2 regions of the Ureibacillus sp. FSL W8-0352 genome follow, and region 1 is predicted to be linked to the other one. Evidence: a T-box and tRNA genes for the amino acid it is inferred to sense, from the RefSeq annotation. Region 1 holds a T-box; the other holds one or more tRNA genes.
What was found. A T-box is a leader RNA that pairs with one kind of tRNA and senses whether it is charged. The one in region 1 lies ahead of trpS (tryptophan--tRNA ligase), so its partner is inferred to be a tRNA-Trp.
Positions count from the first base shown of each region.

Region 1 (16,329 bases):
CCGATGAAAATTGTCCAATATGTGTTGGGCAAATTTATTGCGCTGATCGGTTCCTTCATGTTTATTGTTATATTGTCCCTTGGGGTGGTTTTTACCCTTGGAGGGTTATTCGGCGGCGTCAAAGTTCCTTCTGAATTGTTGAGCATCGCTTTCTGTTTGATTTTCATTTTCTCATCGATTGCCATATTGCTCGGAAGTTTGGCGAAAAACCGCTTGCATGCCCTTGCCATTTCCCTTGTTGTGTGGGCGTTGTTATTATTGCTTCTATCTTATTTGGTTATGGCTGTCGGTACGGTTGTTCCTGGACATGTGTTGCAAAAACTCACAATTGTCATGTTGCATATCAATCCGGCAGATTGGCTGCGGTTTGGATATTTCCTCCTTTCCCATCAGACGGCGGTTCTTGGTCCGACTTATTATGATTTGATCGCCTTCTATGAGTCAGCGTTTGGAACAATAGTGTTTGTGGCAGTGACGTTGTTATGGATTGCACTTCCACTCATTGTGGCAACCATCAAATTAAAGAAACTTGGTGTTGAAAAATGATTGTTGAAGCGAAAAATTTGCAGAAAATTTATAAGAACAATCGGGGAATCCATGATGCCAATTTCACCATTAGAAAAGGCCGCATCGTCGCTCTCGCGGGAGGCAACGGTGCGGGGAAAAGCACGCTGATTCGCCTGCTGACAAAGCAGGAGAAGCCGACGAATGGGGAACTGATTTGGCATCAGGATGACTTTGTACGTTATATGCCGGATTATGTGGATTTTCCTTCCACGCTGACGGCGCAAGAAGTGCTGGGACTCCTGGCTTCACTAAAAAAGGTTGGAAAAGGAGAACAAGATGAAATATTAAAAAAAGTCGGGCTTTTTGAAGTGAAAAAGCAAAAAGTCTCTTCCTTTTCAAAGGGAATGCGCCAGCGCCTAAATCTGGCTCAGAGCCTCATTGGAGGGGATGGGCTGATCATCATGGATGAGCCTACGAACGGTCTTGATCCCTATTGGATTGCACAACTGAAAGAAATGATGGCCCAAGAACGGAATCGGGGGACAACGGTATTGTTTTCAACCCATATGTTGGCTTTCGCGGAACAGTTGGCTGATGACGTCATTATTTTGCATGAAGGAAGAATATTGGCGGCAGGGGCAGTGCAACAATTATTAAGGGATCATCATTGCGGACATTTGGAGGAACTCTGGCTGCAAAAAATTGACTTATAAAGAGGGCTATTAAAAAAAGGATGGGACATAACTAATAAAGTGAACGAGCTGCAAAAAGATTTTTTGTAAAAAATTGATTGGAGTGACGGGGCGAGTGCTCCTGTCGCGCACGCTTAGTCGCAAAGCGGAGCAAGTTCAAGGAAGTAAATTCAAAGCTTTCCTGCGACGAGCCCTCTCGAGACCCCGCAGGAGCGAAGGATTGAATCAGAGGAGGCTCGAGCCCAATGTCATCAACTTAACGTTACATTTAATGGAAAATAATATTTAATTTAACTTTTATAAAATTAGGTAATAAGCCTCTTGTAATTTTAAAAAGGCCACCAAAATCGTTTTAGAATCCAATTTTTGGTTAATAAAACGAGGATGGTGGTTTTTTTGAAAACAAAAAGTACTTTTTTAGGGGCAATTGAGATTACTCGAAAGTTGCTGAATGATGTGATGTTTATGCTTGAATCTCGGACAAAAGAAACGTATTTTACACGAAAAGAAAAGAAGTTAAATTTTAAAAATACTATTCTATTTAGCTTAAACTTTGTTAAAAAGAGCCTCCAAATTGAACTTGACGACTTTTTCGACAAATTTAATTTATCAGAAATTAGTATTTCCAAACAAGGCTATTCAGCCGCACGAAAAAAGATTTCTCCTCTCGCTTTTGTAAAACTTACAAAAGCGATTGTGAATTGGTATTATGAAGAAAATTCCTTTAAAACTTATCGTGGATTTAGACTTTGCGCAATCGATGGAAGTGTGCTCCAAATCCCTGATACTGAGGAGCTTCGAAATTATTTTGGGTATGGAAAAAATCATAAGACAAGTTATGCAAGAGCTAGTGCCTCTTGTATTTACGATCTTGAGAATGGAATCATTATTACTTCTAGAATCAATCCATATAAGGTAGCTGAGCGAGATAGTGCAAAGGATATGATTGAAGAACTCGTACAAATTGGATTAAAAAATGATCTTTTTTTATTTGATCGAGGGTATCCATCGAGAGATTTTATTGCCTATTTAGATGCCCTTGGTATCAAATATGTGATGCGATGTCAAAAAAATACGATAAAGGAAATTGTCGAAGCGAAAGATGCTGATCAAAACATTCATATAATACATAGGAAACAAGTGATTACTGCTCGTGTAGTTAGATTCCCACTGGATTCTGGCACGGAAGAAATACTTGTCACAAATTTAACCGAGGAAGAGTTTGATATCTCTGAGTTTAAATCTCTTTATTTTAAACGCTGGGGAATTGAAACAGAATATAATGATGTGAAAAATAAAATCGAAATAGAAAATTTCACGGGTAGTTCGAAAATCGCAATTGAACAAGATTTCTATGCATCAATATATTTATCGAATATGGTCAGTTTATTGAGAAATGATGCCAATGAAACAATTAATGAGGAGAGTAAGAAAAAAAGACGAAAACATGATTATCAAGTAAACACAAATATCTTAATAGGAAAATTAAAAGATAGGATGGTTCACTTATTATTAGAAGATTGTCCAATCAAAAGAGAGAGAATGTTTACAAAAATCATGAAAGTGATTATAAGAAATAAGACACCTATTCGGTTTGGGAGAAGCTACCCACGAAGGAATGGTCTGTCCTCAACAAAGTATCCCCTAAACCAAAAAAGGTGTCTATAAACAATACATAGGATAAATATAACCTATTTGTTTATTAAATGTAAATAAATTAGGGGCTTAAAAAAATAAAAATTTAAGCCCCGGGCATCCTATTGCCTTTTTTAGCCGATTTTAGAAAATTATCAACACTTTGTAGGTTGAATAGTATTTTTAAAAGTAGACAACCAGATGGTTGCCTACTAACTGTAAATTATTGGTTGTATAAGTTTCTGACATTGGGCTCGAGCCGGGCCCGCGGAAAGCGTCCCCGGAACGGAAATCAAATTTTCTTCAATTATCAAAAAAACACCATTTTCTCCCGTGAGAAAATGGTGTTTTTTTAGTGCGCCTGGCATGGGTGTAATCTATAGGGTGTAAGTCCCGAACTGTGAAGGCAGAAGTAACAGTTAGCTTAACGCAAGGGTGTCCGTGGTGACGCGGAATCTGAAGGAAGCGAGCGGCAAACTTCCGGTCTGAGGAACACGAACTTCATATAAGGCTAGGTATCATTGGATGAGTTTGCTAAACAAAACAAAGTCCTTTCTGCCAAAGGTGGTACAGAGTAAATGAAGCAGATAGATGGAAGGAAAGATTACATTCTTACCCGGGGAGGTCTGGCGGATATGTGAAGTACGCTTCATAACCTACTTAGTGATAAGTAGCTGAACCGTCAGAAGTCAGCAGAGGTCATAGTATTAGTTGGTTTAGAACTACTAAGAAGGACCGAACAATTAAGAGAGAATAGCCCTTGGCATTCAGTGAGTCATGATGAACACAGAAAACGTAGTACCTCACTTGAGGAAGGAAGCGGTGAATCCCGTGGGAGACCTCTTGGAGGGTGGAGTGACCACTGGCATAAAGAGAACAGCTATTCACGGAAGTTATAAAGACTTGCGTCAATCATCTTAATTGAACCGCCGTATACGGAACCGTACGTACGGTGGTGTGAGAGGACGGGAGTTAATTGCTCCCTCCTACTCGATTCTTTTGTCCCAGCCTCCATGTTCAATCAATGCGGCAAACGGATAGCGGACAGTTTTCGCAACATATTTCTTTCTTCAAATACTCTAAATTGTGAATGGTAATGATGCTTTTATCAAATGAAATAACTCCTTGTTTTTTTAGATCATTCAGCATACGATTCACCATTTCTCGACTTGTGGAGCAAAGATTGGCAAGATCCGAATTCGTTAAATTGAAATCAATGTAAAGATCGTTGTTTTCATTCAATTTGCCGTAAGTATTGGCAAGTCGAATGAGGGTTGAGTAAAGAGCCCCTTTTTTACCGTGCATCACTAAATCCCGTAAAATACTTTGGGTTTTCAGATGTTCATTTTGTAGCCATTTAATATATTCAATCATTAATGTCGGTTGCTCAGTTAAAAGCATTTCTAATGAATCTTTTTTCATGGACAAAAGTTCAGTATTCATCATTGCTTTAGCAGTCATTGTATGATTGATAGGAGGACCAAAAACAGAACATTCACCGATCATGGAGTTAGGACCGCAAATTCTTAGCGTCAATTCTTTACCGCTTTCTGTTTCTTTGCTTAATTGTACAGCGCCTTTTTTAATAAGATAAAGTTCTTCTGCATTTTCACCTTCCTGGAAGATTTGATTTCCTTTATCTATTTTCAATAACAGACCATGTTCTGCAAATAGCGAATTAAAATTCATAGGAACCATATCGACTAAGACCATGCTATTCATCACATCCTTAATAATGATGTTAATTTGTCGGTTCCATTCAACGACACACATTTAAACCTATATATATAATACCACATTAATCTGCTGTTTTTTTGAATAATTTTGGAGATATTTTTTGCATTTCCATAATCGTAATCTTATAATCAAGTTAGTCAAAGAAGGTCAAACGTAAGAGGTGATTGGATGCAATTACAACAGGAAGATAATCGTAGTGCATTAGAAAAATTTGGTCGCAATTTAAATGAAGAAGTAAAAAAAGGGAAAATTGATCCTGTTATTGGTCGCGACGAGGAAATTCGAAATGTGATTCGTATTTTATCCAGAAAAACGAAAAATAATCCAGTGTTAATTGGAGAACCTGGCGTTGGGAAAACCGCAATCGTTGAAGGGCTGGCTCAACGAATTGTTCGTAAAGATGTGCCAGAAGGATTGAAAGATTGCATTCTTTGGGAATTGGATATGAGTTCATTGATTGCTGGAGCTAGTTTCCGTGGTCAATTCGAGGAACGTTTAAAAAGCGTATTAAAAGAAATTCGAGAATCAGATGGACGCATTATTTTATTTATTGATGAGATTCATACGATTGTTGGTGCAGGTAGAGCAGAAGGTTCAATGGATGCTGGGAATATTTTAAAGCCAATGCTTGCTCGTGGTGAGCTTCATTGTATCGGGGCGACTACGTTAGATGAATATCGTAAATATATTGAAAAAGATCCAGCTTTAGAACGAAGATTCCAACAAGTGATGGTGAGAGAACCATCTGTTGAAGATACGATTTCGATATTGAGGGGCTTAAAAGAACGTTTTGAATTGCATCACGGAGTAAGAATTCATGACCGTGCGATAATAGCTGCTTCTCAACTTTCAAATCGCTATATTACAGATCGCTTTTTACCGGACAAAGCCATTGATTTAATTGATGAAGCTTGCGCAATGATTCGTACAGAAATCGATTCCATGCCCCAAGAATTGGATGATGTGACTCGCCGCGTGATGCAACTGGAAATAGAAGAGCAGGCGTTAATGAAAGAAAAGGACGAGGCGAGTAAAAAACGTTTAGAAGCCCTTAGAATAGAATTACAACAACTAAAAGATGGACAAAAAGAATTAAAAAAGAAATGGCAATTCGAAAAAGAAGGTTTGGAGCAACTGCAAACAAAAAGGGCATTATTGGATGAGTACCGCCGTCAGTTTGAAGATGCACAGAGCAGGCAAGATTTGAATAAATTGGCGGAACTCCAATACGGAAAAATTCCTGCTGTGGAAAAAGAAATCAAACAATTAGAAAAAACTTTAGCCAATGCTTCAGAAAATCGGATTTTAAGAGAAGAAGTTACAGCAGAAGAAATTGCAACAATTGTTTCTCGATGGACTGGAATTCCAGTTACAAAATTAGTGGAAGGTGAACGGGAAAAATTATTGCGTTTAAAAGATACTCTCCATGAAAGAGTCGTTGGTCAAGATGAAGCGGTGAAACTCGTAACAGAAGCTGTATGGCGTGCACGTGCTGGCATTAAAGATCCTTACCGTCCAATCGGTTCCTTCATTTTCCTTGGTCCAACTGGAGTAGGGAAAACGGAGCTTGCAAAAGCATTGGCCGCACAATTATTTGATTCAGAAGATCATTTTATTCGCATTGATATGAGCGAATATATGGAAAAACATAGTGTATCACGATTAGTTGGTGCACCTCCAGGGTATGTTGGCTATGAAGAGGGCGGACAATTGACAGAAGCGGTACGTCGCAATCCATATTCTGTTATTTTATTAGATGAAATTGAAAAAGCCCATCCAGATGTGGCGAATATTTTGCTTCAAATTTTAGATGATGGTCGGATTACGGATAGCCAAGGGCGTCTTGTAAACTTTACGAATACGGTTATCATTATGACATCCAATATAGGTTCTCAGTATTTATTGGAAGCAGGCTCTCATGTTGACGAAGAGGTTGAAAATGTTGTAATGAGAGAACTTCGAAAACATTTCAAGCCAGAATTGTTAAACCGGATAGACGATATTATTTTATTCCATGCATTGACGGATGAACACTTTACTACAATCGCCTGGAAATACATTAAACAATTGCAACAACGAGTAGCTGAAAATGAAATTACGCTAATCGTGGATGATGAAGTGGTAAATTGGGTTGTAGAAAACGGTATTGACCCACAATTTGGTGCAAGACCATTAAAACGATTTGTGCAACGACATGTTGAAACGGCTGTGGCAAGAGAGTTGTTAAAGGGAGAAATTTTTCCAGGCGAGATGATGAGGGTTTCATTACTAGAAGGTCAATTAGTAGTAGCAAAAGGTGAATAAAGTACGTGTGAAAACGGCTAGAGCTCTTTTTGCTCAGCCGTTTTTTTAAAATAGGCGAAAATAAAATGGATTTTGATTAATAAAGCAAATCTAAGCTTCTCATTTTGATTGTTTGGCTAATAAGTTCTTAAGTTTGACTAATATCTTCCTCAGGTTGACTAATATCAGTTCGAGTTGGTTAATAAAGCAAATCATAGTTCCCTCATTTTATTTGCTTGGCTAATAAGTTCTTAAGTTTGACTAATATCTTCCTGAGGTTGACTAATATCAGTTCGATTTTGACTAATAAAGCAAATCACAGTTCTCCCATTTTGTTTGCTTGGCTAATAAATTCCACAGATTGACTAATATCTTCCTTAGGTTGACTAATATCAGTTCAATTTTGACTAATAAAGTAAATCTCTGTCCCCCCATTTTGTTTGCTTGGCTAATAAGTTCCAAAGAATGACTAATATCTTCCCCAAGTTGACTATTATCAGTTCGATTTTGACTAATAAAGTAAATCGCAGCCTCTCATTTTGATTGTTTGACTAATAAGTTCCATAGAATGTCTAATATCCACTTCAGGTTGACTATTATGAGTTCGATATTGACTAATATTCTCAAATCTTGGAAGTATCCACCTGTTTATCTATTCCTTGGCTATTATGTTCAAGCGAATACCTATACCGATAATTGCATAAATTAATAGTTAGAAAAATAAAAAACGAATGGGAAAGTTAGGAGTCCCATTCGTTAATTTTTTTGTGCTTGTCAAAGCTGTTGAATAGATTATTGTTGATCTGCTTTAAGTTCTTTTGGAGATTCGCTAGGAATGATCGCAGCTACAACCCAAACGAGAACTGTGAAAATAACAGCAACTACTAAAGTTGTAACAAAGTCAAAAACTGTAATTCCTAAAATAGAACCAACTACGTAGCTTAACATAGAAATTAACAAAATTCCCCAAATGAATGACATAATATATTGCATTTCGTTTCACCTCTATCGAACTTTAATTACTAGTATATACTTTGCTCATCTTAATAATCATAACATAGTACGACAAAAATGAACAATAAACTTTTCGTACAAACAAATTTTTCTGTTGTGAATTTCATTATTATGGTCTATAATTAAGACCAACTACTAATCGCAAGTATTAAATTGGGGGTTAAATACCATGAATGCAGGAATACTAGGATTAGGAAAATATGTTCCTGAAAAGATTGTAACGAATTTTGATTTAGAGAAAATTTTAGATACAAATGATGAATGGATTCGTACGCGTACAGGAATTCAAGAAAGAAGAATTGCTCGTGAAGATGAAGATTCCTCAGATATGGCATATGAAGCGGCAAAAGAAGCTCTTGAAAACTGTGGGATTTCACCTGAACAAATTGGATTGATTTTAGTAGCAACCGTTACTCCGGACCGTGCTTTTCCAAGTGTTGCTTGTCAATTGCAAGAACGATTAGGAGCTAGCAATGCAGCTGCAATGGACATTTCAGCTGCCTGCTCTGGTTTTATTTATGCCCTTGCAACAGCGAAATTGTATGTGGAAAGCAACAGTTATGATTACGTTTTAGTTGTTGGTGCAGAAAAATTATCAAAAATTACGGATTGGAAAGATCGGAATACTGCTGTACTATTTGGTGATGGAGCAAGCGCTGCAGTTGTTGGTAAAGTATCAGAGGGCAGAGGAATTTTAGCATTTGAATTAGGTGCAGATGGAACTGGCGGAAAATATTTGAATATGAACGACGAAGATTTCATCTATATGAACGGACGTGAAGTATTTAAATTTGCTGTGCGTCAAATGGGGGCAACAGCATTATCCGTTATTGAAAAGGCTGGATTATCAAAAGAAGATGTTGACTTCTTAGTTCCGCATCAAGCAAACATTCGCATTATGGAAGCAGCAAGAGAAAGATTAGAGCTAGATGAAGATAAACTATCAAAACGCATCCATAAATACGGTAACACATCATCTTCTTCAATCGGTCTTGCTTTAAAAGATGAACTTGATGAAGGAAAAATTAAAGATGATGATATAGTCGTTTTAGTTGGATTTGGTGGAGGACTCACTTGGGGCGGCGCCGTAATAAAATGGGGAAAATAATAGATTTTCATATTCCAGTTATAGTAATTTATAAGTATAGTAAATCCTAAGGGGGTACTAGAGATACATGAAAAGGAGAGTAGTGATTACCGGTATAGGTGCTGTTACACCACTAGGTAATACAGTAGATGAAACCTGGTCAGCAATTAAAGAAGGGAAATCCGGCATTGGGCCGTTAACAAGAGTCGATGCAGAATTATTCCCAGCTAAAGTTGCTGCTGAAGTAAAAGATTTTGATATTGAACAATATATTGATCGAAAAGAAGCAAGAAAGATGGACCGTTTCACTCATTACGCGCTTGCTTCTGCATTGATGGCAGTAAAAGATGCAGATTTAGTAATTAATGAAGAAAATGCTAACCGCGTTGGTGTTTGGATTGGTTCTGGAATCGGTGGGATGGAAACGTATGAACAACAATTTGAAGTGTTCCAAAAACGTGGTGCCCGCCGAGTAAGTCCATTTTTCGTTCCAATGATGATTCCAGATATGGCAAGTGGGCAAGTTTCGATTTATTTAGGAGCAAAAGGTCCAAATGCTTGTACTGTAACTGCATGTGCTTCTGGAACAAACTCTATTGGCGATGCTTTTAAAGTGATTCAGCGCGGCGATGCAGATGTCATGATTACGGGAGGAACGGAAGCTCCAATCGTAAAAATGGCTGTTGCTGGATTCTGTTCAAGCACTGCGCTTTCGCTAAACACAGATCCAGCTACGGCATCCCGTCCATTCGATAAAGAACGCGATGGATTTGTTATGGGTGAAGGTGCAGGTATTCTTGTATTAGAAGAGTATGAACATGCAAAAGCTCGCGGTGCAAAAATTTATGCGGAAATCGTTGGATACGGTGCAACTGGTGATGCTTATCATATTACAGCTCCAGCGCCAAATGGTGAAGGTGCTGCCCGCGCTATCCAGCAAGCTATTGAAGATGCGGGTATTGATCCTACAGAAATAGGATATATCAATGCTCATGGAACAAGTACACCATACAATGACTTATATGAAACAATGGCTGTCAAAACTGTCTTTGGAGACCATGCATATAAATTAGCTATGAGTTCAACAAAATCCATGACAGGTCACTTGCTTGGTGCAGCGGGTGGTATTGAAGCAATCTTTACAGCATTAGCATTAAAAGAAGGAATTTTACCACCTACAATTAACTTGCATAATCCAGATCCTGAGTGTGACCTTGATTATGTACCAAATGAAGCTCGTAAAGCAGATATTCAATATGCTATGAGCAATTCCTTAGGATTTGGTGGACATAATGCAAGCCTTGTATTCAAAAAAATAGAAGAATAAAAAATTGTCGATAAGTAAAATGCGTTTAGCTTAAAGCTAAACGCATTTTTACTTAATTTGATGAATAATAAGAGTAGTAAAGGATGGTGGCTTGATATTTCGATTTATGTTGTTTTTATTCAGCTATGGCATTTGCGTTATTTCGGTAAGCAATCTTCTTTTATACTTAAACTATCGGACGCTTGGTTATTCTTGGCGCGCAGTCTTTTTTTATATTTTAGGTTCTCCTGAATTGTATTTAATGATCATATCATTAGTAATATTATTTATCGTAATATTCGACCTATTCCCATCGCGATTTCCATTTTCTTAACGGTTTCGTTTGCAATGGCATTGGCTTTTTCTGCACCTTCATCTAAGATGTTATCTAATTCTTCTGAATCGATAAGTTCGTTGAATCGTTCTTGAATTGGCGTTAAATGTTCAATTAAGCAAGTAGCAACCCCTTCCTTAAAGGCACCGTATCCAAGGCCTTCATATTTTTTTACAACCTCATCAATGGATTTATTTGTTACTGCTGCTTCAATTGTAAGTAAGTTGGAGATACCTGGTTTCTTTTCTTCGTCGAAAGCGACAACACCATCTGAATCTGTAACGGCTGATTTAATTTTTTTCATGATTTCTTTAGGTGTATCTAATAAGCGAATTGTCGCTTTTGTATTTGGGTCGGACTTGCTCATTTTTTTCGTAGGGTCTTGCAATGACTTAATGCGAGCTCCTGCTTTTGGTAATTGAATTTCTGGAATTTTAAATACCTCACCATATCGTTTATTGAATCGTTCTGCCAAATCACGAGTCAATTCAATATGTTGTTTTTGGTCTTCTCCAACAGGAACGATATCCGTATTATATAATAGGATATCAGCAGCCATTAACGGTGGATAAGTTAATAGACCAACAGAAACGAATTCTTTTCCTTCTTTTGCTGATTTATCTTTAAATTGAGTCATTCTTTCGAGCTCACCAATGGATGAAATACATTGTAACATCCAGCCAGCTTTTGTATGAGCAGGTACTTCCGATTGAATAAATAACGTTGCTTTTTTCGGATCAATGCCCGTTGCAAGATATGTAGCAGCAAGGATGCGAATGTTTTGTCGCAATTCTTTTGGATCTTGTGGAACGGTAATGGCATGTTGGTCTACTATACAGTAAATTGCATTTCCTTCATCTTGAAGTGCAGGGAATTGCATAAACGCTCCGATATAGTTCCCCAATGTAATAACTCCAGTTGGTTGTACTCCTGAAAAAATAGTCTTCATTAACACTACCTCCTATTTTTATCCATAAAAAAACATCAAACGACCAATACAAATTGTATTGGGACGAATGATGTATATCCGCGGTACCACCCAGTTTGCCTTAAAAGGCCGCTCTCGATTCTTCGTAACGTGAAGCGTACGAGCTTTACTACTCACTTTCGTAAAGCCAACTCGAAAGTCCATTCCATTTGCTCTGCGATCTGTTTGCACCTACCACAGACTCTCTAAACGCAGAAATCAAATGTACTACTCTTCGTCATCGTTGTTCAATGTATATATTCGGTAAATTATGAGTGAATTATAAAGTAATTCAAAGGAAAAATCAAACGTGAAAAATTTTTCATTTTGGAATGAGATGAAAAAGATTTGGGTAGTATTGTAGTAGGAAAATGTAAGGAAATTTTATCACTAAATATAGAAACTCTTGATTGCCGTTATCGATCTAATTGAGAAAATAAATTGGAAGATAAAGGAGGGAAGAAAATACAACTTTAGTAGGAAATTTTATGTTAATTGTGAAAAAAGCTAAGATTCACGAATGTTTTTTTTAAATTTATTATATGAATATGTGAATTTTTCAATTATCCTATATTCAAAAGGAAAAGAATGTTGTATAATTGATACAGAATTTAAAATGATATTAATTCTAAATTAATAATAAAGCATAGATGCCTTTGATTTATATATAGAAGGGAAGTGTAACAATGATTGTAACATTATTTACATCACCTAGTTGTACATCATGTAGAAAAGCGAAAGCTTGGCTAGAGCAACATGATATTCCATATAGAGAACGAAATATTTTTTCAGAACCGCTAACAATTAGTGAAATTAAAGAAATATTACGAATGACAGAGGATGGAACTGACGAAATTATTTCTACACGCTCTAAAGTATTCCAAAAGTTAAACGTTGATGTGGAAAGTTTACCTTTACAAAAATTATATGAATTAATCCAAGAGCATCCAGGATTACTCCGAAGACCAATTATTTTAGATGAGAAGCGTCTGCAAGTTGGTTACAATGAAGATGAAATCCGTCGATTTTTACCTCGAAAAGTACGTGCTTATCAATTAATGGAAGCCCAAAAAATGGTCAATTAATCATATAATGTAGTGAAAAAGTGTAAATTCAGTCAACGTTTGTTTGACTTGTTTACGCTTTTTTTATTGCATTTTTATTATGAATTCCTTCATAAAGAAAATTCATCCTTTTTTCACTTAATACTTGATTTAATTGATATTGTCATCTACAATTTTGAATAATTCAAATAATTTTATTTGAAGGGTGTTTTTCCTTTTCATTTTCTATTAGTTCATCATACAATAGAATCATAGAATGAAACATAAATATTCATTAAGCGTTTTGTTCTGTATACCAAAGGAAGTAAAGGGGAAAGGCACTAAAGAATTGGGGTGTATTTTACTCCGATTCAAACATACTAAGTACACGCTTTCGGTTTTTCAACCAATGACTGTGAAGGGAGTTGAAGTCTCATGGACATCGAACGCGTAAATGAAAATACAATAAAGCTCTTTATCACATATCGTGATATTGAGGATCGCGGTTATAGCCGTGAAGAAATATGGTATAACAGAGCAAAAGGCGAAGAGTTATTTTGGGATATGATTGGTGAAATTAACACAGAAGAATATTTCGATTTAGATGGCCCAATTTGGATACACGTGAATGCTTCAGAACAAGGTTTAGAAGTAATCGTCACACGTGCCAATGTAAATGATTCAGATCCAAGCTCTCTGTTCTCTAATTTTGATGAACATCATGAAGCTACAGTTAACCATAAAGACCCGTTCAATCCCTTCGAAGATGATGATGTGTTAAATCATGAAGGAATTGCGAACATGTCATTATATAAATTCAAGGATATCGACGAAATTATTCCAGTAGCAAATCGATTAGTGGAGTACGGCTTGCACACTTCTTTATATAAATATGAAAATTATTACTATATTGCCATCAATTTTGCTGGTGTGAATGATAGTGCAACTCGTCAAAATATACGCTCGATTTTAAATGAATATTTAACAAGTTCAAAAATGACAATATATCGTTTAAAAGAGTACGGTACAGCGATCATGGAAGAAGATTGCTTGGAAACAATTGTTCATTACTTTAATTAAATGTGCCTAGGTGTAGGCACTTTTTTTTATGTTAATATTTTGAATTTCAGTTAATCTCCCCCTTGAAAAATATATCTTTTTGTATGCTCTTGTCAATCCTAAAATTCTACCATAAAATGGTGTGAAAAGGGGGGGTTTTGTGCTTGTAGCAATTACAGAAAATCAAGAACGATTTGTGATTGATTCCACAATTCCTCATACAACATTAAAACGCCTTAGAGAAGAAAGACAATTCTATTGCCCACAATGCGGTGAAAAACTCCAATTGAAAATTGGAACCGTTAAAGTGCCTCACTTTGCTCACATTTCAATAAGTCATTGCGAGTCTTATTTTTCTGAAGGTGAAACAATACAACATCTCCAAGGAAAAGAACAGCTGTTTCAACTTTTTCGATATCTTCAAGTCCCCGTATTGCTAGAGCCTTATATAGCGGAACTAAAGCAAAAGCCAGATCTGCTAATAAATTTAAATGGATATCAGTATGCCATTGAATTCCAATGTAGTCCAATAAAGCATGAACGATTTCTTGAGCGAAATAACGGTTACAATCAAAAAAATATCCAACCTATTTGGATTCCATTGACTCCTGTTCCAAAAATAAAAGGAAATGGCTTACAAAAAATTACCCTTCCTCATCAACTCCAACAATTTATTACTAGCGAAAAGAAAGCAAAATATTTAATGACATATAATCCAAATACAAAGCAATTTTTGTATATATCTAACCTCATTCATTTAAAGGGAATTAGTTATTTATCAAAAATTAGTCCTCTCCCACTATTAAAACAAAAATTCCCATTTTATATACCGAGGCCTTTTACAGAAAAGGAATTTTCCAATGTATTAAATGCATACCGTAATTTTATCAATCAATTTTTAAAATCAAGGGTATTATTTAGCCGAAAAGGTGTAAATGATTTATTTTTGAGAAGTGTTTATGAGCTGCGAATAGACCTTTATCAATTTCCAATATTTTTAGGAATTCCTATTTGCGGAAATGAAGCATTTCATGTATGTGCAATAGAATGGCAAACTGAACTAATGTATTTTATTTATTTATTGGGAATTAAGGTACATGCAATCAATCAAAAAGTAATAATTGACTTTTTACGATGGTCAAAGCGGGTATGTACGAGTGAGGCTATTCAAGTTGTTAATCGATATGTAGAACTTCTCAAAGATTTGTCTGTGGAAGATATGATGAGCACAGTGAAAAAAGAACAATTAGAGGAATTGCTATATAGGCAATTTCTTGCAACAAGAGGAAAATATTGAGAAAATAGGATTGTGAAAAAAATTTATCATTACGGGGGCATTGACATGGCAAAAAAATTATTAACACGTGATGAAGTGCCTGTCGAATTGACTTGGGATTTATCAACAATTTTCCCTTCAGACGAGGCATGGGAGGAAGAATTTAAACAGATTGAGCAATTAATTTCAGAAGCAGAAAAGTATAAAGGGAAAGCAACAGAAAGCGCAAAAAGTTTATATGAAACATTGCAATTTAGCGACAAAATTTCTGAGCGCTTCGGGAAATTATACGTATATAGTCATTTGAAACACGATGAAGATACGACGAAAAGCAAATATCAAGGGATGGAAAGCCGTGCACGTTCTCTAGGAGCAAAGATTAATGCGGCATGGTCTTTCTTAACTCCTGAAATTTTAACTTTATCGGAAGAACAAATACAACAATATTTAGAAGAATACGAACCGTTGCGTCTATATGAGCAAATGTTTAAAGAATTAAATTTACAGCGTCCACATGTATTATCGGCCGATAAAGAAGCTATATTAGCACAATTTTCAGAAGTGACAAGCTCTCCGGGTACTACTTTCAGCGCTTTGAATAATGCAGATTTAGAGTTTCCAACTATCAAGAATGAAGATGGCGAAGAAGTACAACTGACTCATGGAAACTACATCACATTTTTAGAAAGTGAAGATCGTGAAGTAAGAAAAAATGCTTTTAAAGCGATGTATGATACGTACGGCAAGTATATTAATACTTTTGCTTCCACATTAGCAGGCAACGTAAAATCACATAATGTTTATGCAAGAATCCGGAACTACGATTCTGCTCGTCATCGCGCATTAGCAGGTAACCATATACCTGGAAAGGTCTATGATCAATTAATTGAAACGATCCACGAATACTTACCAGCACTTCACCGCTATGTATCATTGCGTAAAAAAGTGCTCGATGTGGATGAATTGCACATGTATGATTTATTCGTACCTCTTGTGAAAAAAGTGAAAATGGATATGCCTTATGAAAAAGCAAAAGATATTATGGTGAAAAGCTTTGCTCCATTAGGGGAAGAATATCAAACTATCGTCCAAGAAGGATTAAATAGCCGCTGGGTAGATGTAATGGAGAATAAAGGAAAACGAAGCGGAGCATATTCTTCAGGGACATACGGCACGAATCCGTACGTATTAATGAACTGGCAAAATAATATTGATAATTTATTTACGTTAGCCCATGAATTTGGACATAGTATGCATAGTTACTATACTCGGAAAAATCAACCGTATCCTTATGCGGATTACTCCATTTTCGTGGCGGAAGTAGCTTCTACATGTAACGAGGAGCTTTTATTCGATTATTTATTAAAAACGACGGAAGATAAACAAGTG
Region 1 covers NZ_JBBOQT010000001.1:3,356,346-3,372,674, forward strand. The annotation lists gene NST98_RS16745 (ABC transporter permease) at 1-546, shown strand, start outside; gene NST98_RS16750 (ABC transporter ATP-binding protein) at 543-1,220, shown strand; gene NST98_RS16755 (IS4 family transposase) at 1,587-2,867, shown strand; gene NST98_RS16760 (hypothetical protein) at 3,612-3,755, shown strand; gene NST98_RS16765 (Crp/Fnr family transcriptional regulator) at 3,852-4,559, opposite strand; gene NST98_RS16770 (ATP-dependent Clp protease ATP-binding subunit) at 4,740-6,875, shown strand; gene NST98_RS16775 (DUF2929 family protein) at 7,647-7,847, opposite strand; gene NST98_RS16780 (beta-ketoacyl-ACP synthase III) at 8,038-8,976, shown strand; gene fabF (beta-ketoacyl-ACP synthase II) at 9,044-10,282, shown strand; gene trpS (tryptophan--tRNA ligase) at 10,549-11,544, opposite strand; T-box leader at 11,601-11,813, opposite strand; gene spxA (transcriptional regulator SpxA) at 12,252-12,647, shown strand; gene mecA (adaptor protein MecA) at 13,041-13,685, shown strand; gene NST98_RS16805 (competence protein CoiA) at 13,825-14,961, shown strand; gene pepF (oligoendopeptidase F) at 15,007-16,329, shown strand, end outside.

Region 2 (16,329 bases), 1.6 Mb from region 1:
GCCATCATTTAAAGAGTGCGTAATAGCTCACTGGTCGAGTGACGCTGCGCCGAAAATGTATCGGGGCTAAACGATTCACCGAAGCTGTGGATTCGTGCGTTGCACGAGTGGTAGGAGAGCGTTCTAAGTGCGTCGAAGTCAGACCGGAAGGACTGGTGGAGCGCTTAGAAGTGAGAATGCCGGTATGAGTAGCGAAAGATGGGTGAGAATCCCATCCACCGAATGACTAAGGTTTCCTGAGGAAGGCTCGTCCGCTCAGGGTTAGTCGGGACCTAAGTCGAGGCCGAAAGGCGTAGACGATGGACAACAGGTTGATATTCCTGTACCACCTCCCCGCCGTTTGAGTGATGGGGGGACGCAGGAGGATAGGGAATGCACGCCGTTGGTCGAGCGTGTCCAAGCAGCAAGGCGTGGAAGTAGGCAAATCCGCTTCCTAATACGCTGAGCTGTGATGGGGAGCGCGTTACGCGCGAAGTTCCTGATTTCACACTGCCAAGAAAAGCCTCTAGCGAGGCGGGAGGTGCCCGTACCGCAAACCGACACAGGTAGTCGAGGAGAGAATCCTAAGGTGAGCGAGAGAACTCTCGTTAAGGAACTCGGCAAAATGACCCCGTAACTTCGGGAGAAGGGGTGCTCATTGGGGTGCAAGCCCTGATGAGCCGCAGTGAATAGGCCCAGGCGACTGTTTAGCAAAAACACAGGTCTCTGCAAAACCGTAAGGTGAAGTATAGGGGCTGACGCCTGCCCGGTGCTGGAAGGTTAAGAGGAGGAGTTAGCGCAAGCGAAGCTCCGAATTGAAGCCCCAGTAAACGGCGGCCGTAACTATAACGGTCCTAAGGTAGCGAAATTCCTTGTCGGGTAAGTTCCGACCCGCACGAAAGGCGTAACGATCTGGGCACTGTCTCAACGAGAGACTCGGTGAAATTATAGTACCTGTGAAGATGCAGGTTACCCGCGACAGGACGGAAAGACCCCGTGGAGCTTTACTGTAACCTGATATTGAATTTCGGTGCAACTTGTACAGGATAGGTAGGAGCCGTAGAAGGGGGAGCGCCAGCTTCCCTGGAGGCGCCCTTGGGATACTACCCTGGTTGTACTGAAATTCTAACCCGCAAGCCTGATCGGCTTGGGAGACAGTGTCAGGTGGACAGTTTGACTGGGGCGGTCGCCTCCTAAAAGGTAACGGAGGCGCCCAAAGGTTCCCTCAGAATGGTTGGAAATCATTCGCAGAGTGTAAAGGCATAAGGGAGCTTGACTGCGAGACCTACAAGTCGAGCAGGGTCGAAAGACGGGCTTAGTGATCCGGTGGTTCCGCATGGAAGGGCCATCGCTCAACGGATAAAAGCTACCCCGGGGATAACAGGCTTATCTCCCCCAAGAGTCCACATCGACGGGGAGGTTTGGCACCTCGATGTCGGCTCATCGCATCCTGGGGCTGTAGTCGGTCCCAAGGGTTGGGCTGTTCGCCCATTAAAGCGGTACGCGAGCTGGGTTCAGAACGTCGTGAGACAGTTCGGTCCCTATCCGTCGTGGGCGTAGGAAATTTGAGAGGAGCTGTCCTTAGTACGAGAGGACCGGGATGGACACACCGCTGGTGTACCAGTTGTCTTGCCAAAGGCACCGCTGGGTAGCTATGTGTGGACGGGATAAGTGCTGAAAGCATCTAAGCATGAAGCCCCCCTCAAGATGAGATTTCCCATTGCATAAGCAAGTAAGATCCCTCAAAGACGATGAGGTAGATAGGTCCGAGGTGGAAGCACGGTGACGTGTGGAGCTGACGGATACTAATCGATCGAGGACTTAACCAATCATTTCAATGTCGTTATCCAGTTTTGAGAGAACAACCTCTCGTAATTAAAAAATATAAAAAATACTTGAAAAAAGTATAGAATATGATATAATAATACTTGTCTTTCGGTAAGGAATCAAGCCTAGTGGCGATAGCAAAGAGGTCACACCCGTTCCCATACCGAACACGGAAGTTAAGCTCTTTAGCGCCGATGGTAGTAGGGGGCTTCCCCTTGTGAGAGTAGGACGTTGCTAGGCTTATATAAAATCATTCCGAAGTAGCTCAGTGGTAGAGCAACCGGCTGTTAACCGGTTGGTCGTAGGTTCGAATCCTACCTTCGGAGCCATTCTTCTTGGAGAGTTGTCCGAGAGGCTGAAGGAGCACGATTGGAAATCGTGTAGACGGGGATAACCTGTCTCAAGGGTTCAAATCCCTTACTCTCCGCCATAATTAAGAGATTGGCCCCTTGGTCAAGTGGTTAAGACACCGCCCTTTCACGGCGGTAACACGGGTTCGAATCCCGTAGGGGTCACCAATTCGGAGGATTAGCTCAGCTGGGAGAGCACCTGCCTTACAAGCAGGGGGTCGGCGGTTCGATCCCGTCATCCTCCACCATAAAAAACAATTAACATTATCGCGGGGTAGAGCAGTCTGGTAGCTCGTCGGGCTCATAACCCGGAGGTCGCAGGTTCAAATCCTGTCCCCGCAACCAAAGTGGTCCCGTGGTGTAGCGGTTAACATGCCTGCCTGTCACGCAGGAGATCGCGGGTTCGAGTCCCGTCGGGACCGCCATAAAAAGTGGGTCGGTAGCTCAGTTGGTAGAGCATTTGACTGAAGATCAAAGTGTCGGCGGTTCGATTCCGTCCCGACCCACCATAAATATGCCGGTGTAGCTCAATTGGCAGAGCAACTGACTTGTAATCAGTAGGTTGAGGGTTCGATTCCTTTCGCCGGCACCATACTTTCCGGAGGGGTAGCGAAGTGGCTAAACGCGACGGACTGTAAATCCGTTCCCTTTGGGTTCGGCGGTTCGAATCCGCCCCCCTCCACCATTACAGGGGCATAGTTTAACGGTAGAATAGAGGTCTCCAAAACCTTTGGTGTGGGTTCGATTCCTACTGCCCCTGCCATTTTTAATTTTCACCAAGATATTTTGGCGACTGTGGCGAAGTGGTTAACGCATCGGATTGTGGATCCGACATACGTGGGTTCGATTCCCATCAGTCGCCCCATACATATTTTAATATACCTGCTTTTGGCGGCTGTGGCGAAGTGGTTAACGCATCGGATTGTGGATCCGACATACGTGGGTTCGATTCCCATCAGCCGCCCCATAAAATAGAATATAAGTTGTTTATATAATATTATTGGGGTATAGCCAAGTGGTAAGGCAACGGATTTTGATTCCGTCATGCCCAGGTTCGAATCCTGGTACCCCAGCCATTCATGCGGAAGTAGTTCAGTGGTAGAACACCACCTTGCCAAGGTGGGGGTCGCGGGTTCGAACCCCGTCTTCCGCTCCAGTAATTTGGCGGCTTAGCCAAGCGGTAAGGCACGGGTCTGCAACACCCTTATCACCGGTTCGAATCCGGTAGCCGCCTCCAAATAAATAAATATCGGTTTAACCGATTTATTTTTTTCTCTTTTTTATTATGCCGATGTGGCGGAATTGGCAGACGCGCACGACTCAAAATCGTGTTCCCAAAAGGAGTGTGGGTTCGACTCCCACCATCGGCATTAGGATTCAAGGAAACCTTATATCATCAAAGCCTTCAGTAATAATGGGTTCTTTGTCAAATGGTGTTGGTGAATAAATTTTAGCGACATTATTTGGTAATATGTAATCGGATGGCTTAGGGGAAATTCGAGGTTCCCCTAAGCTGTTTTTATTTTCGCTAAGTTTTGGGTAATGAATATTCGGTTTCTAAAGTGATAGAAGGATCGATAACCGAAAGAAATGCGTTTAATCACTTTGATTTTGTTATGAATCCCCTCTAAAATGCCGTTATTATAATCGTACTTTAGCGTATTCTCGACGTAATTGATGTATTTGTTGATTGTCTTGATGGCGGTTTTCATATAGCTGGGTTGTAAGCCCGAAATATGTGAGATAAATAAAAAAATGCGCACCCTCTGGTACGCACGACGAATAGCCCTTCAATCCAATATTTTTTCGGATTAAGGGCTATTTTGCCATTGCACATGATTCACAAATTGTTTTCGACCATGGCAAATAGCGATCTAATATTTCTGGCTGTTGATGGATTGGTAAACTTGGGAGTTCCGACAATACTTTCACTAAGTATTGATAAAAATCAATTCCATTAGCTTTTGCCGTTTCAGCCAAGCTTAAACAGATGGCGTTTGCATCGGCTCCCGATTCACTCACGGAAAACAGCCAGTTTTTTCGTCCAATGACATTCGGCCGAATCGCATTTTCAGCTGGGTTGTTGTCCATTTCAATGCGTCCATCATACAGAAAAGCTTTTAAACCTTCGGCGTGCTTCAATGTATATTCCGCAGCTTTGGCAAGGGCATTCTTCCCATAGAAAGGAGATTCGTCAATCCATTTGAAAAATGCCTCAACGATAGGTTTGGACTCTTTTTGTCTAGCTTTTCTCCGTTCGCTCGGCCGAAGTTTCTTAAATTTCCGTTCTAGGCGGTAAAGTCGATCACAATAATCGACACCAATCCGTCCATTTTTACTTTCGGCTTTTAACCAGTATCGACGAACATGAGCCCAGCAGTTGGCAAAATGAATATTTGGCACATCATGGTATGCAGAATATCCATCGCAGATAATCGTCCCTTTAAAGCCTTTCATAAAGTCAGTCAAAATTTCCCGACTTCGGGATAAAGCACTATGGAACAGAACAATTGCTGGACCTTGAGATCCTACGCTACGGAACACCCAGTTGTAAGCTTTAGATTGAGCTGGCTTTCCATCTGAGCGGTTCAATACTTGGGCATAGGTTTCATCGACATGAAGAATTGATTTTTTCATGAGGGTTTCTTTCATTCGATTATATAATGGAAGAAGCCAATCTTCTGCCGTGCGAATCACCCAGTTGGATAGGTTCTTATCATTGGTTAGTAAACCATAACGATGCCATTCCTTTACCTGCCTATATAAGGGTAAATAAAGAATAAATTTATCATAGATGAGTTTTGCTAAGACCGTTGGTCCTGCGATACTTCGCAGAATGGCAGGTTGCGGTGCTTTTCCACGTTTGATTTGTGAGTCTTTATTCGAATCTTTTTTACAAGACCTGCACTCATAAGCGTGTTCAATATGCTGAACACGCTTCATAGTAGCTGGTATGAATTTTGCTTCTTCTCGTACAATCGTGCTGCCAATCTCTGTCATAGGTGATTGACAACACTCGCATTGTAAGTTTTCTGGATGATGATGAATTTCTTCAATTTCTAAACCATCCATAAAAGAATCATTTCGTTTTTTCTTGTTATGTCGTTTACGAACAACTGTGTATGTCACAGTGTCCGTGCTTTTTTCTCCTGTGTGCTCAGGTTCATTAAAAAAAGAGTCGTCATCAAACAAAGAATACTGTCCGTCTGGAGCTTGATACTTTGATTTTTCAGATTTTGAGCCATAAAGCCGTTTAGTTAAATAACGAACTTGTTGTGACAATAATTCAATTTGTTTCAACAATTCATCATTTTTTTGATTGGCATGAGCTAGTTGCTCTTCTAATGACTGAATTAACTTTTCGTATGAATCATTGTTCACAACATCCACCACTTTTCCGTACTGATTCTATATAGAGTTGATTATATCATGAATCGGTATTTAGAAGACACCTTTTTTCGATTTTTGGATGGCTTTAGGTTGTTGAATCGAGAGCCCTTCGAGTAACCATCGAAGCTCCTGTTGAGTCAAATTTCGAACCTCATTTTCATTTCTGGGCCATTGGAGTTTGCCGTTATCGATTCGTTTGTATAACATGGCGAAGCCATCTCCATCAAAATACAAACATTTATAGCGGTCTTTCTTCCGTCCACAAAATAAGAAAATGGCGTTGCTATATGGATCCAGTTCGAAAGAATCCTGAATTAAGGTGGCAAGACCATCAATTCCTTTTCTCATATCCGTACGACCACAAATGATATAGATATTTTTACACTTAGTAAAATCATGAATCACTGCTATTCAACTCCTTGATGACCGTTTGAATGATGTGAGGTTTTACACCGGGGTAAAAGGAGATTTTAAAATTTGTTGCTTGAATAACGCATACAGGTTTGAGAGGACCACGACTCGTTGAGGGTGAAGTTGAATCAGAATCGGATTCCAAATTGACAGGGACGATATTTAATTTTTCAACTGCCAAACAAAAACACCTCCTCTGTAATCGATAACTCTATCTTACAGGGAGGTACGATCGATTGATATGCGTCGTTTGAATTCGGGCTTACGCTGGGTTTTCTTCAATAGCTCAAAGTCTTTGGTTTTGATGCAATGTTGCACGTATTGATATAACTCATAGGAAGCTTTTAATTCAGAATCTAAATCAATGAGATAGTGGAGAATCTCCACCTCACACATATGCTTTTTAAAGCAACGATGATATGTATAGTTCTTATAATCAAGTTTTGTTTGATCTTTCAGAAGGAGCTTCCAGTATTTTTTTAATTTATTGTAATTCTTTTTATCCCGATTCATGACGTTGATGCGCGTTTTGTTTAAAGCTCTGCTAAATAGTTGGAGGATATGGAATTTGTCGAGTATGATTTCCGCTTTAGGGAAAACTTCTTGGATTAAGGAAATATAAGGGCTATACATATCGATGACAATCGTTTTTACCGCATTTCTCGCCTTCTTGGAATACCGTAAGAAATACTCTTTGAGGACAGATAATCTTCGGTCCTCCACGATATCCACAATCTCCCCCGTTTCAGAGTCGCAGAAAATAAAGGACATCGCTCCAGCTGCGGATTTCACTGATTTAAACTCGTCAAAACACAAATGCTGTGGAAGGTAGTGAACATTTGGTTGATAGTAGCTATAAAAGCTGTCAATGACACGACTGACGGTGGCATGAGAAACATGATGTTTCATCGCAATATCTTTTTCGGATATTTTATCTTTGGCGTTTAAAGCAATCGATACTTTTGTATTGTTGGAAATACAACAGTTTTTGGCCACGACGCTCGTTTTTAAAGTAAACGTGGAATGACAATGTTTACAGAAATAACGCTGTTTACACAATTTTAAGTAGGTATGAAAACCTGAAACACTAGGCATTTTAATGAGAGACGTTTAAACCGTGTTTAATGATTTGATCATCAAAGACATGTCCACAAGCATAACAAGCTTTTGGTTGATACGTTAACTGTTTTTGGCAAGTAGAAATTGTATGAAATGGCAATTAAAAATGCATACATACACTTGCCAAATTCCATGGTTAACGTTGAGAGATTGAGTCTTTGTATCGGTGACTTTCACCATTGAAGATGATTAAATGAGAATGATGAATCAGCCGATCAATGACGGCCTCTGTTAAAATGGGATCGCCAAAGACATTATTCCATTGGCTAAATGGTAAATTGGTTGTCACAATGATGCTTTTGGTTTCATAACACATGGAAATAACTTGAAATAATAACTCTGCCCCCTGTTTATGCAATGGAATATAGCCCAATTCATCAAGAATCAAGAGATCCAACTTTTCGATTTGATTGAGAAATTTACCAAGTTCACCTTTTTCATTGGCCTCCAATAAAGCATTGACAATGGAGGCGGCCGTATAGAACTTCACTCTTTTTCCTTGTTTTTTCATCAAATTGAGGGCGATGAGAGTGGAAAGGAATGTTTTACCGGTTCCCACTCCGCCATAGAAGATAAGGTTTTCCTGATTTTTCGTAAACTCACCTTCTAAAATATAATCTTTTGTGATGCCTGGGGCTAGTTGAATCTCCCGCCAATCATAAGGTTTATTTGGAATTTTCGGCAATGTCGCCTGTTTTAGTAGTAAATTTATCCTTCTCTCATCTCGATGCTGCACTTCTCGTTCAAACAGCTTCAGTAAAAATTCCTCATTTGTTTCCGCATGGATGGTATGGTAATTGGCTGGAATCCAGCTTAATTTTAGTCTTTTGGCATATTCCTTAATCATTTGTTCCATGATGCCACATCTCCTTGGGATTCGAATAGGCGGTCATAATGCCTTACTCCTCGGATGGCTTCCGGCATATCTGGAACGTGTTTTTTCGGTTGAATTGGCTCTCGTATACCTCTTCCATTGATTAATTGATAAAATACCTGTTTAATCGATTCTACTTTCGGATGACCATACTGGGAGGCAATCCTCAAAGCCTGTGTCGAAACTTCGAAATCATGTTCTTTTAGTAAAACAGCTAGTAGTTGTAATGCTTCCTTCTTTTCTTGAACGGTACAATTGGAAAAATAATTTTTCCATTCTTCCGGCATCTTTTCATAGAAATCCGTATATTTTAATGCATTTGGCCTTTTGGCCATTAACGTAAGATATGGTTGCCATTTCATTGATTTTTGTTTTGTGCCATATAAACGCTCGTGCTTGATAATCAGCTCATGCTCTTCTGTTAAAATGGCAATCTCATGATAAGAGATCTTTGCCAAAACCTTTTGTTTGGCAAAACGGGGAGACGTGGAATATAAATTGTTTTCTAAATGGATGAAACCGTACTTATCAGCCGTGACCTGCTCATATCGGACACATTCAAATTCTTTGGCTGGCAATTGAAGAAATAACGCTTGTTCTTCTTCAAATAATTCAGCGATGAGTCGCTCCTTCTCATAATGCGGACGATTCCAGTCCTTCTCACATTTTTCCCATAAAGATTCATTAAAACTTTCTAGTTGATAGATTGTTTGTTCAGGTAAAAAGAAATTGTTTCGAATATATTTCACCTTTGATTCGACATTCCCTTTTTCATTTCCGCTGGCTGGGTTGCAGAACTCGCATTCAAAGCCATAATGTAAAACGAATCGTTGAAATGTCTCTGTCAATTCTCTTTCTCCGTTTGGCAAGATCGTTTTTACTGCAGGGGAGAGATTATCAAAACGAATGACCCTTGGAACCCTTCCCATATAGTGAAAGATTCGTTTTAATCCTTCCAAGAAACATTCTTGATTTTGAGCTGGCATGACTTGCACATAGGCCGCATTACTGTAAGGGAATGAAACGACCAGGTAAGGAAAATCGACGTATTTCCCCTGATAGAGAAAAGGAGCTTCTCCAAAATCAACTTGAGCCGTTGCAGGTTTCGATTCTAAAGGTAACGCAGCTGGTTCACTTTGTTCGAGCAGTTCTTGTTTTCTTTTTGATACATAGAGCCGAACAGAACGATCTGAACCTGTAAATCCATATTCTTCTTTTAAGATTTCATACATTCGTTTCGCAGTTCTTCGATATTTTTTCTTCTTTGTCAAGTCCTCTTTAATCCATTGATCCAATATCGGTTTCACTGGATCCATCACTTTCGCTTTTCTCGTTTGTTTAACTTTTGAGGGATTGAAGTCTTCCATTTCCGCATACTTCTTCACTGTTCTTGGATCACGATTCATTCTTTTGGCAATATCGGAATAGGAACATCCTTTTTGGTTTGCTTCATATCTGATATAATGAATTTCAGCCACTGCTAACATCTCCTTGAATACCTCCCGTTGAACTGTTTTGTCCAACTAGGAGGGTAGTGTATTTGGGGAATGTTGGCAAGTGGTTTTTTGTTTTATAGGACCTGCATAAATTAATTGCCAAACGTTACATTTTTAGTTTGCCATAAACACGTTAACGTCCCATGAAAGACTTTCGCTTTTACTTTTTTGATCGTTTCGGTAGAACAAAAATTTTCATCAAATGTGATATTTTTGTCTTTTATATTGAGTAGGTTTCGTATAGAATGATGGTGAGACATGTGACACAACTCCTTTGGGAAATGTGGTTTTGGTCGATTACATTTTACCAGAGTTTGTCACATGTCTCATTTTTTTGTGTAAAAAAATGGTGCTGGTTGTATCCACCAACACCAAATATTATAGAGACTTTTCAACTCGATTGTTGCCAATCTAGTAGCTATAATAGATTATAAAATATTCAAAAAATTCATATATCTTATTGAAGTTTACGTTAACGTCAATGTTATAATAAGACAAATTCGAAGAGGTGAGTGGAATGAAAACAATAAGAGAAGTTGCAAAGCTATTCAATGTTACGCCTAGGACACTCAGATATTATGAAGAAATTGGATTGCTTTCGCCGACCCGTTCTCATTCAAAATTGCGCACCTTTTCGAAAAAAGAAATTGCAAAATTAAAATTGATCATGAGGGGCAAAAGATATGGCTTTTCACTTGACGAAATAAAGGAGATGATCATGCTCTTTGATCGCGACCGTACCGGTATTCAGCAGCTAGAAAGAACTGTAGAGTATGGTGAACAGAAAATCAAAGAAATTGAAGAAAAGATTCAAGAGTTGATCCAATTGAAAAGAGAGTTAGTGGAGTTGCATGCGACATTTAGCGAAAAATTAGCGAAATTAAAGGGGGAAAATGCTAAAAATGAACAGTTCCATGTTATTAGCAAGAAATGCCCGTAAATATCCAATGAACGAAGCGGTGATTTGTCAAGGGCGACGGGTGACTTATAAAGAATTGGACGAACTCGTTACTCGTTTTAGCCATGCTTTGCTCAATCTTGGTATTAAACAAGAAGATAAAGTCATTATCTATATGCCAAATGTATTGGAATTTGTCGTTAGTTATTTTGCTATCCAACGAATTGGAGCAATTGTTGTTCCAGTCAATGCAAGATTCACTTTATCGGAAGTAGAATACGTAGCGGAACATGCTCAAGCAAAAGCCATTATTGCCCATGAAGCGATCTTTGCAGCAGTTGAAAACATAGAAAATATCAATCTAAAAATTAAATCAGGGACCAAAAAAGAAGGCTGGCATGATTTTGACGAATTAATTGAAAACGCTACCAATACCCCAATACAATGTCTTTTAAATGAAGATGATTATTCAACTATCCTCTATACATCGGGAACTACGGGAAAACCTAAAGGAGTTTTATTTAGCTATCGAAACATTTTAGCGGTTGCCCACATGATTGCAATTGAAATGGAAGTCAAACCAGAAAGTCGTATGTTGTTAATGATGCCACTAACCCATTCAGCACCACTACATTTATTCCTAATGTCAGCAGTACTTGTTGGAGCAACAAATGTACTCACTCCAACTTTCACGCCAGATTTATTCATCGACACAATCGAAAAAGAAAAAACAACTCACTTTTTTGGAGCACCTGTTGCCTATTTAGTTACAGCTTCTCATCCGAGATTACAAACGGCAGACTTATCATCAATGAAATGGTGGGTCTATGGTGGTGCACCATTATCTGAAAAAGAGGTGCGTTATTTACAAAAAGCATTTAGAACAGACAACTTAACTTGCGTATATGGTCTAACAGAGGCGGGGCCAAGCGGGACGTTGTTATTCGGCCATGAACATAAAGAAAAAGCAGGTAGTATTGGAAAGCGAGCAGCATTTGGAACAGAAATTCGAATAGTGAATGACATGGGAGAAGACGTCCTTGCTAATGAAATTGGAGAAATCGTATTGTTTGGAGAAGGAAATATGGTCGGTTACTATCGCGATGAAGAAGCAACAAAACAAGCCTTTATCGGTGAATGGTTAAGATCTGGCGATTTAGCACGTGTAGATGAAGATGGCTATATTTGGATTGTTGACCGGAAAAAAGATGTGATTATTTCAGGTGGCGTTAATATTTATCCAAAAGAAATTGAAGATCGAATTTTACAATTTGAGGGAATTCATGAAGTGGCTGTCATCGGTGTGCCACACCCAGAGTGGGGAGAAACGGTGAAAGCTGTGTTTGCGGCGAAAAAATCAATTGATATCGAAGAATTAAAGGCGTATTTATCTAGTCATTTGGCGAAATACAAAGTCCCACGTATTTATGAACAAGTAGAAGCTCTCCCTCGAAATGCCTCAGGAAAAATCTTGAAACAACAATTGAAAGTGCAGGCGATTACGGAATGAAAGTATTACAAAACTTGGTTACTGAGAAGGAGACAAACTTTTTTACAAGTGATGAAACTCTACAAAAAATACTAAAGCAAATGCTTGATAAAGACTTCTATGATTATGCAATGCGAGAACTAACAGATTTTGGGTCACTTGTATGCGGTGAAATTGATAAGCGTGCTAAACATACGGATCGAGAAGGAGAACCTCGTCTCATCCGTTACGATAAATATGGAGAAGAAGTATCTGAAATTTGGGTCAATGAAGGATATAGAAAAACAGTTGAACAAACTTACAATACAGGAATTGTAGGTTACGTGCATAAAGAGATTCCACAACTCGGAAGAAAAGGGAACTATGTTTATAGTTTTGCCCAAGGGTATCTTTTATCCCATGCGGAGCCAGGATTTTATTGTCCTGTGACGTTGACATTAGCGACTGCTTATTTGTTAGATCATTATGCAGATGAAGAGTTGAAGGCAAAATTTTTACCACACGTTTGTTCAACTGGAGAAGTAGAGTTATTTGAAGGGGCAACTTTTTTAACGGAGCGACAAGGTGGATCAGATGTTGGAGCAAATATGGTTGAAGCAAGATTTGACGGTACCCATTATCGATTATATGGAGAGAAATATTTTGCATCCAATGCGGGGATGTGTGGAGTGGCAATGGTATTGGCTCGCATGCCAGGTGCTCCAAAAGGTACAAAAGGTCTAACTTTATTTGCTGTCCCTTGGAGGAATGAAGGCGGTTCACTCAATAATTTGCGCATCCGTAGGTTGAAAGATAAATTGGGAGTGCGCGCTGTGCCTTCAGGTGAAGTAGAATTTGACGGATCCATAGCCTATGTGGTCGGGGATCCGAAAAAAGGGATCTATTATATGCTTGAGGCATTAAATTTATCAAGAATTTGTAATGCGGTCGCTTCTGTCGGAATCATGAGAAGAGCGTTTCTAGAATCAAAATATTATCTATCCAATCGCGAGGCTTTCGGTCAAAGATTAATAAATTATCCAATGATTCAAGATTCTTTATCAAAAATGGCTGCAAAACTTCACGTGGAAGTAGCAACGACCTTTGACTTGATTCAATTATATGATTTGGTAACGAACGGTAAAGGAACTGAGCGAGATACCATTTTAAATCGATTGAACATTGCAATAATGAAGAAAGAAACTGCTGAACAAGCTGTTCGTTTCGCCCATGAAGCGATTGAACTTCATGGCGGAAATGGTTATATTGAAGATTTTGTCACGCCAAGATTATTACGTGATGCTCAAGTGTTAACTGTTTGGGAAGGAACGGCAAATATATTAGCCCTAGAAGTAATACGATTATTTAAGAAAAATAACGCACATGAGTTATTTATAGAAGAAATAAACAATCGTTTGAAAAAAGTGAAAGAATCTAACTTAAAACAAATTGTTATGGAAAAACTTGAAGAAATAGCGGAAGAATTAGAAACGTTTGTTGCTTTAGATGATGCACTGCAAACATTTGAAGCGAAAGGCATCACACAGAAATTGGCATGGATGTATGAAAGCATAGTAGCTGTTGAATGGGGAAGCCAGTACGGTGAAAAATATGAAAAACTAGCTGAAATCTATTTAGAAGATACGTGGAAGCTTCGAAAATTAGGAGATTCAATGAAAACAGTTTTATATTTTGATGAAGTGGTATAAGTGTATGACATCTATTGGTTTTGACAATCTTGGATGGTTAAAAATACGGTGATTGTAAATTAGAAAAATCCTTATTGGGTCACTCCGATAAGGATTTTTTGATCATCATTCATCGGGATTCTAAGAAAGTAGGTGTTAAAAATTAAATGTCAAAACGCATTTAAAAGTAGATTTTTATCTCTTACAACTTTATATTTACTCCTTCAATCCTACTTTTTACACAATATATAAAAGAAAGAAATCTTACATCTCAAGTGGTGGATATTTCTCTATTTCTTCTTATTCGATAGAAGCATCGAAATATTGTATAATACAATTATTGTTTGGAGGTGATATTTAATGGCAGATAAAATAAATTATCAGCCAGAAATTGGAACTTCCCATGCGAAGTCTGTTGTTGAAATGGCGATACTTTGCATGGGTGGATTGTAATTAAATCGCCTATGGTCTATCCCATTTCTGAAACAGCTTTGCATATAACGTTAATTTCTTTATTAAATTAATTAAGGAGCTGTCAGGAATGGAAAATTATAATGTAACAAAATTTGAACCTTTTATTAGAAATGACCAATATAATTTTATTAAATACGAACTAAAGAATATTATTTCAGCATATTCGTCTATTAAAGATAAGGAAACGCTTAATGCTTTAAAATTGAATTCCCTAGATAAGATTCTAAACTTGTTTCCTGAGTTAAGTAATGAACAAATAGAATACTTTAATTATATTATTGAAATAGAAGAGGAAGCTCAAGCTAAGCATTTTCTTGAGGTATTAAAACAATTTGTTATTCCGTTTACGAATTTAACAGATAAAACTATAAGAAAACTCTTTCCTAAAATTAAAAAATTAAGAGTTCCTTCCCTTGAGGAATTAGATCTTAAGCAAATTTCATATTTTGGTTGGAACGATATTGGGTTAGGAAGAAAGTTTCTTATTGTAGAATATAAAGGCAAATTAATGGGTATTGAAGGAACATTTAAGGTAACAAACAAAGGGATATGTTCTTTATGTAACAGGTATGAAGAAATTGGTTTGTTTATGGCGAATGTAAAAAGTGGAAAAGAATCGTATACGAATAGAGGAAATTATATTTGTAAAGATAGTCAGAAATGTAATGAAAATATCACTTCAATAGACAAACTAAATTATTTCATTGAAATATTAAAAAATTAACTGTGGGTTCAATCCCACAGTTTTTGTGCGCCCGGCATGTACATGAACTATAGGGTGTAAGTCCCGAACCCCGAAGACAGAAGTAGAGGTTAGCCAAGAGCAAGGGTGTCCGTGGTGACGCGGAATCTGAAGGAAGCTGGAGGCAAAACACCGGTCCGAGGAACACGAACCTCATATAAGGCTAGGTATGATTGAGTGAGTTTGCGTAACAAAACAAAGCTCTTTCTGTCGAAGGTCATATCGAGTGTATTTCGCAAGTGAAAATTGAGCCAATTATTAATTAAAAACTGAGCCACTAAACTTGATTTTTTTCTAACCATTCTTTTGTGTCTAATATTCGATAAGACGGGCCAACCATATCGATCATATAGGCTCGATGGGTCAGTCTGTCCGTTAACGCTGCTGTTAAAACTGGATCATGGAATACTTCTTCCCAACGTTCAAATGATAAATTGCTTGTAACGATAGTGGATGCTCGTCCTGCTCTTAAAGAGAGGTGAGTAAAGAGTAATTCAGCTCCTTCTTTATCAAATGAAATGTACCCAAGTTCATCAATAATTACTAAATCATATTTCTCAAATTTCAATTCAAATGAACGTAATGTTCTTTCGGAACGGCTCTCTTTTAATTGATTCACAAGAGAGGCAACTGTTGTAAAATACACTTTATAGCCAGCTAAACAAGCTTCAATACCTAGACCAATCGCAATATGGGTTTTCCCTGTTCCTGGTGAACCAATTGAATCAATTTCATAAATCATAGTTTTTCTGAAGTATAGAGTACCCCTATACTAAAAACTTCGTTTTTTTTTAATTATGCAACTTGGTTTTGTTGCTGTAATAAAGCATTGATTCGATCAACTGCTAGTTTGCAGGTATTATAAATTAACGTCACCAGATTGAAATGCATTTTTGCTTTCTTTCCTGTACGATGACGGACATTGTTTAATTGAAAGTATTCCTTTAAATAAGCGTTAACGCGTTCGACTGCTGTACGTTCTTGATAAAGCTGTTTCCATCGTTCTGTCCCACGTGCTGGATAGGTAAATTTACGGATATCTATATCACATTTGATTTTGAAAACTTTTTGGCAAAGGGTGTCTTCTCGTAATGGGCAAGTTGCACATTCCTTTGGACGTGTGAATTTTAATGTATTGTACTTAGCGTCAAAGCTGTCATATTGGTAACTATGTTCACGCACACAGGTTGGACGAAAATGTTCATCGAATCCTATATATTCTCCTTCTCGGCGAACGTTGTAAGGAATCACGACTCGCATGGACTGTGATACGGCTTGACGGTAAATAGGTTCAACATCATAACCAGCATCAAATATAGCGATTGTAAATTGACCGTTTCCTAAGTGATGAAGTTTTTTCAATAATGGAATCGCAGCTTTACAATCACTTAAATTACCTGAGGACATCAAACGAGTGATGATATATTGACTTTTCGTCGAAACAGCTAAATGTGCTTTATAACCAAACCAGAATGTATTTTTTCCTTTACTATTCTTTTTCACACCCCATTTTGGCTCAATCGGTACATCCTTCCAAAGGGTTTCTAATGGGATATCCAGCTGTTCTTTCAGTTCTTTTTCATAGGTTGATTGATTTCCTTTTTTCTCTACTT
Region 2 covers NZ_JBBOQT010000001.1:1,778,233-1,794,561, reverse strand. The annotation lists rRNA gene NST98_RS09220 (23S ribosomal RNA) at 1-1,808, shown strand, start outside; rRNA gene rrf (5S ribosomal RNA) at 1,931-2,046, shown strand; tRNA gene NST98_RS09210 (tRNA-Asn) at 2,061-2,135, shown strand; tRNA gene NST98_RS09205 (tRNA-Ser) at 2,144-2,236, shown strand; tRNA gene NST98_RS09200 (tRNA-Glu) at 2,250-2,324, shown strand; tRNA gene NST98_RS09195 (tRNA-Val) at 2,329-2,404, shown strand; tRNA gene NST98_RS09190 (tRNA-Met) at 2,425-2,501, shown strand; tRNA gene NST98_RS09185 (tRNA-Asp) at 2,506-2,581, shown strand; tRNA gene NST98_RS09180 (tRNA-Phe) at 2,590-2,665, shown strand; tRNA gene NST98_RS09175 (tRNA-Thr) at 2,673-2,748, shown strand; tRNA gene NST98_RS09170 (tRNA-Tyr) at 2,757-2,841, shown strand; tRNA gene NST98_RS09165 (tRNA-Trp) at 2,846-2,919, shown strand; tRNA gene NST98_RS09160 (tRNA-His) at 2,946-3,021, shown strand; tRNA gene NST98_RS09155 (tRNA-His) at 3,048-3,123, shown strand; tRNA gene NST98_RS09150 (tRNA-Gln) at 3,158-3,232, shown strand; tRNA gene NST98_RS09145 (tRNA-Gly) at 3,238-3,312, shown strand; tRNA gene NST98_RS09140 (tRNA-Cys) at 3,320-3,393, shown strand; tRNA gene NST98_RS09135 (tRNA-Leu) at 3,444-3,526, shown strand; gene NST98_RS09130 (transposase) at 3,665-3,919, opposite strand; gene tnpC (IS66 family transposase) at 3,975-5,549, opposite strand; gene tnpB (IS66 family insertion sequence element accessory protein TnpB) at 5,598-5,951, opposite strand; gene NST98_RS09115 (hypothetical protein) at 5,941-6,138, opposite strand; gene NST98_RS09110 (ISL3 family transposase) at 6,174-7,052, opposite strand; gene NST98_RS09105 (hypothetical protein) at 7,054-7,176, opposite strand; gene istB (IS21-like element helper ATPase IstB) at 7,213-7,932, opposite strand; gene istA (IS21 family transposase) at 7,920-9,437, opposite strand; gene NST98_RS09090 (hypothetical protein) at 9,539-9,706, opposite strand; gene NST98_RS09085 (MerR family transcriptional regulator) at 9,964-10,386, shown strand; gene NST98_RS09080 (class I adenylate-forming enzyme family protein) at 10,349-11,854, shown strand; gene NST98_RS09075 (acyl-CoA dehydrogenase family protein) at 11,851-13,521, shown strand; gene NST98_RS09070 (FusB/FusC family EF-G-binding protein) at 14,042-14,698, shown strand; partial or broken gene NST98_RS09065 (ATP-binding protein) at 14,994-15,434, opposite strand; gene NST98_RS09060 (transposase) at 15,512-16,329, opposite strand, start outside.
Region 2: it encodes a tRNA-Trp, which carries the amino acid that the T-box ahead of trpS (tryptophan--tRNA ligase) is inferred to sense. The anticodon was not compared.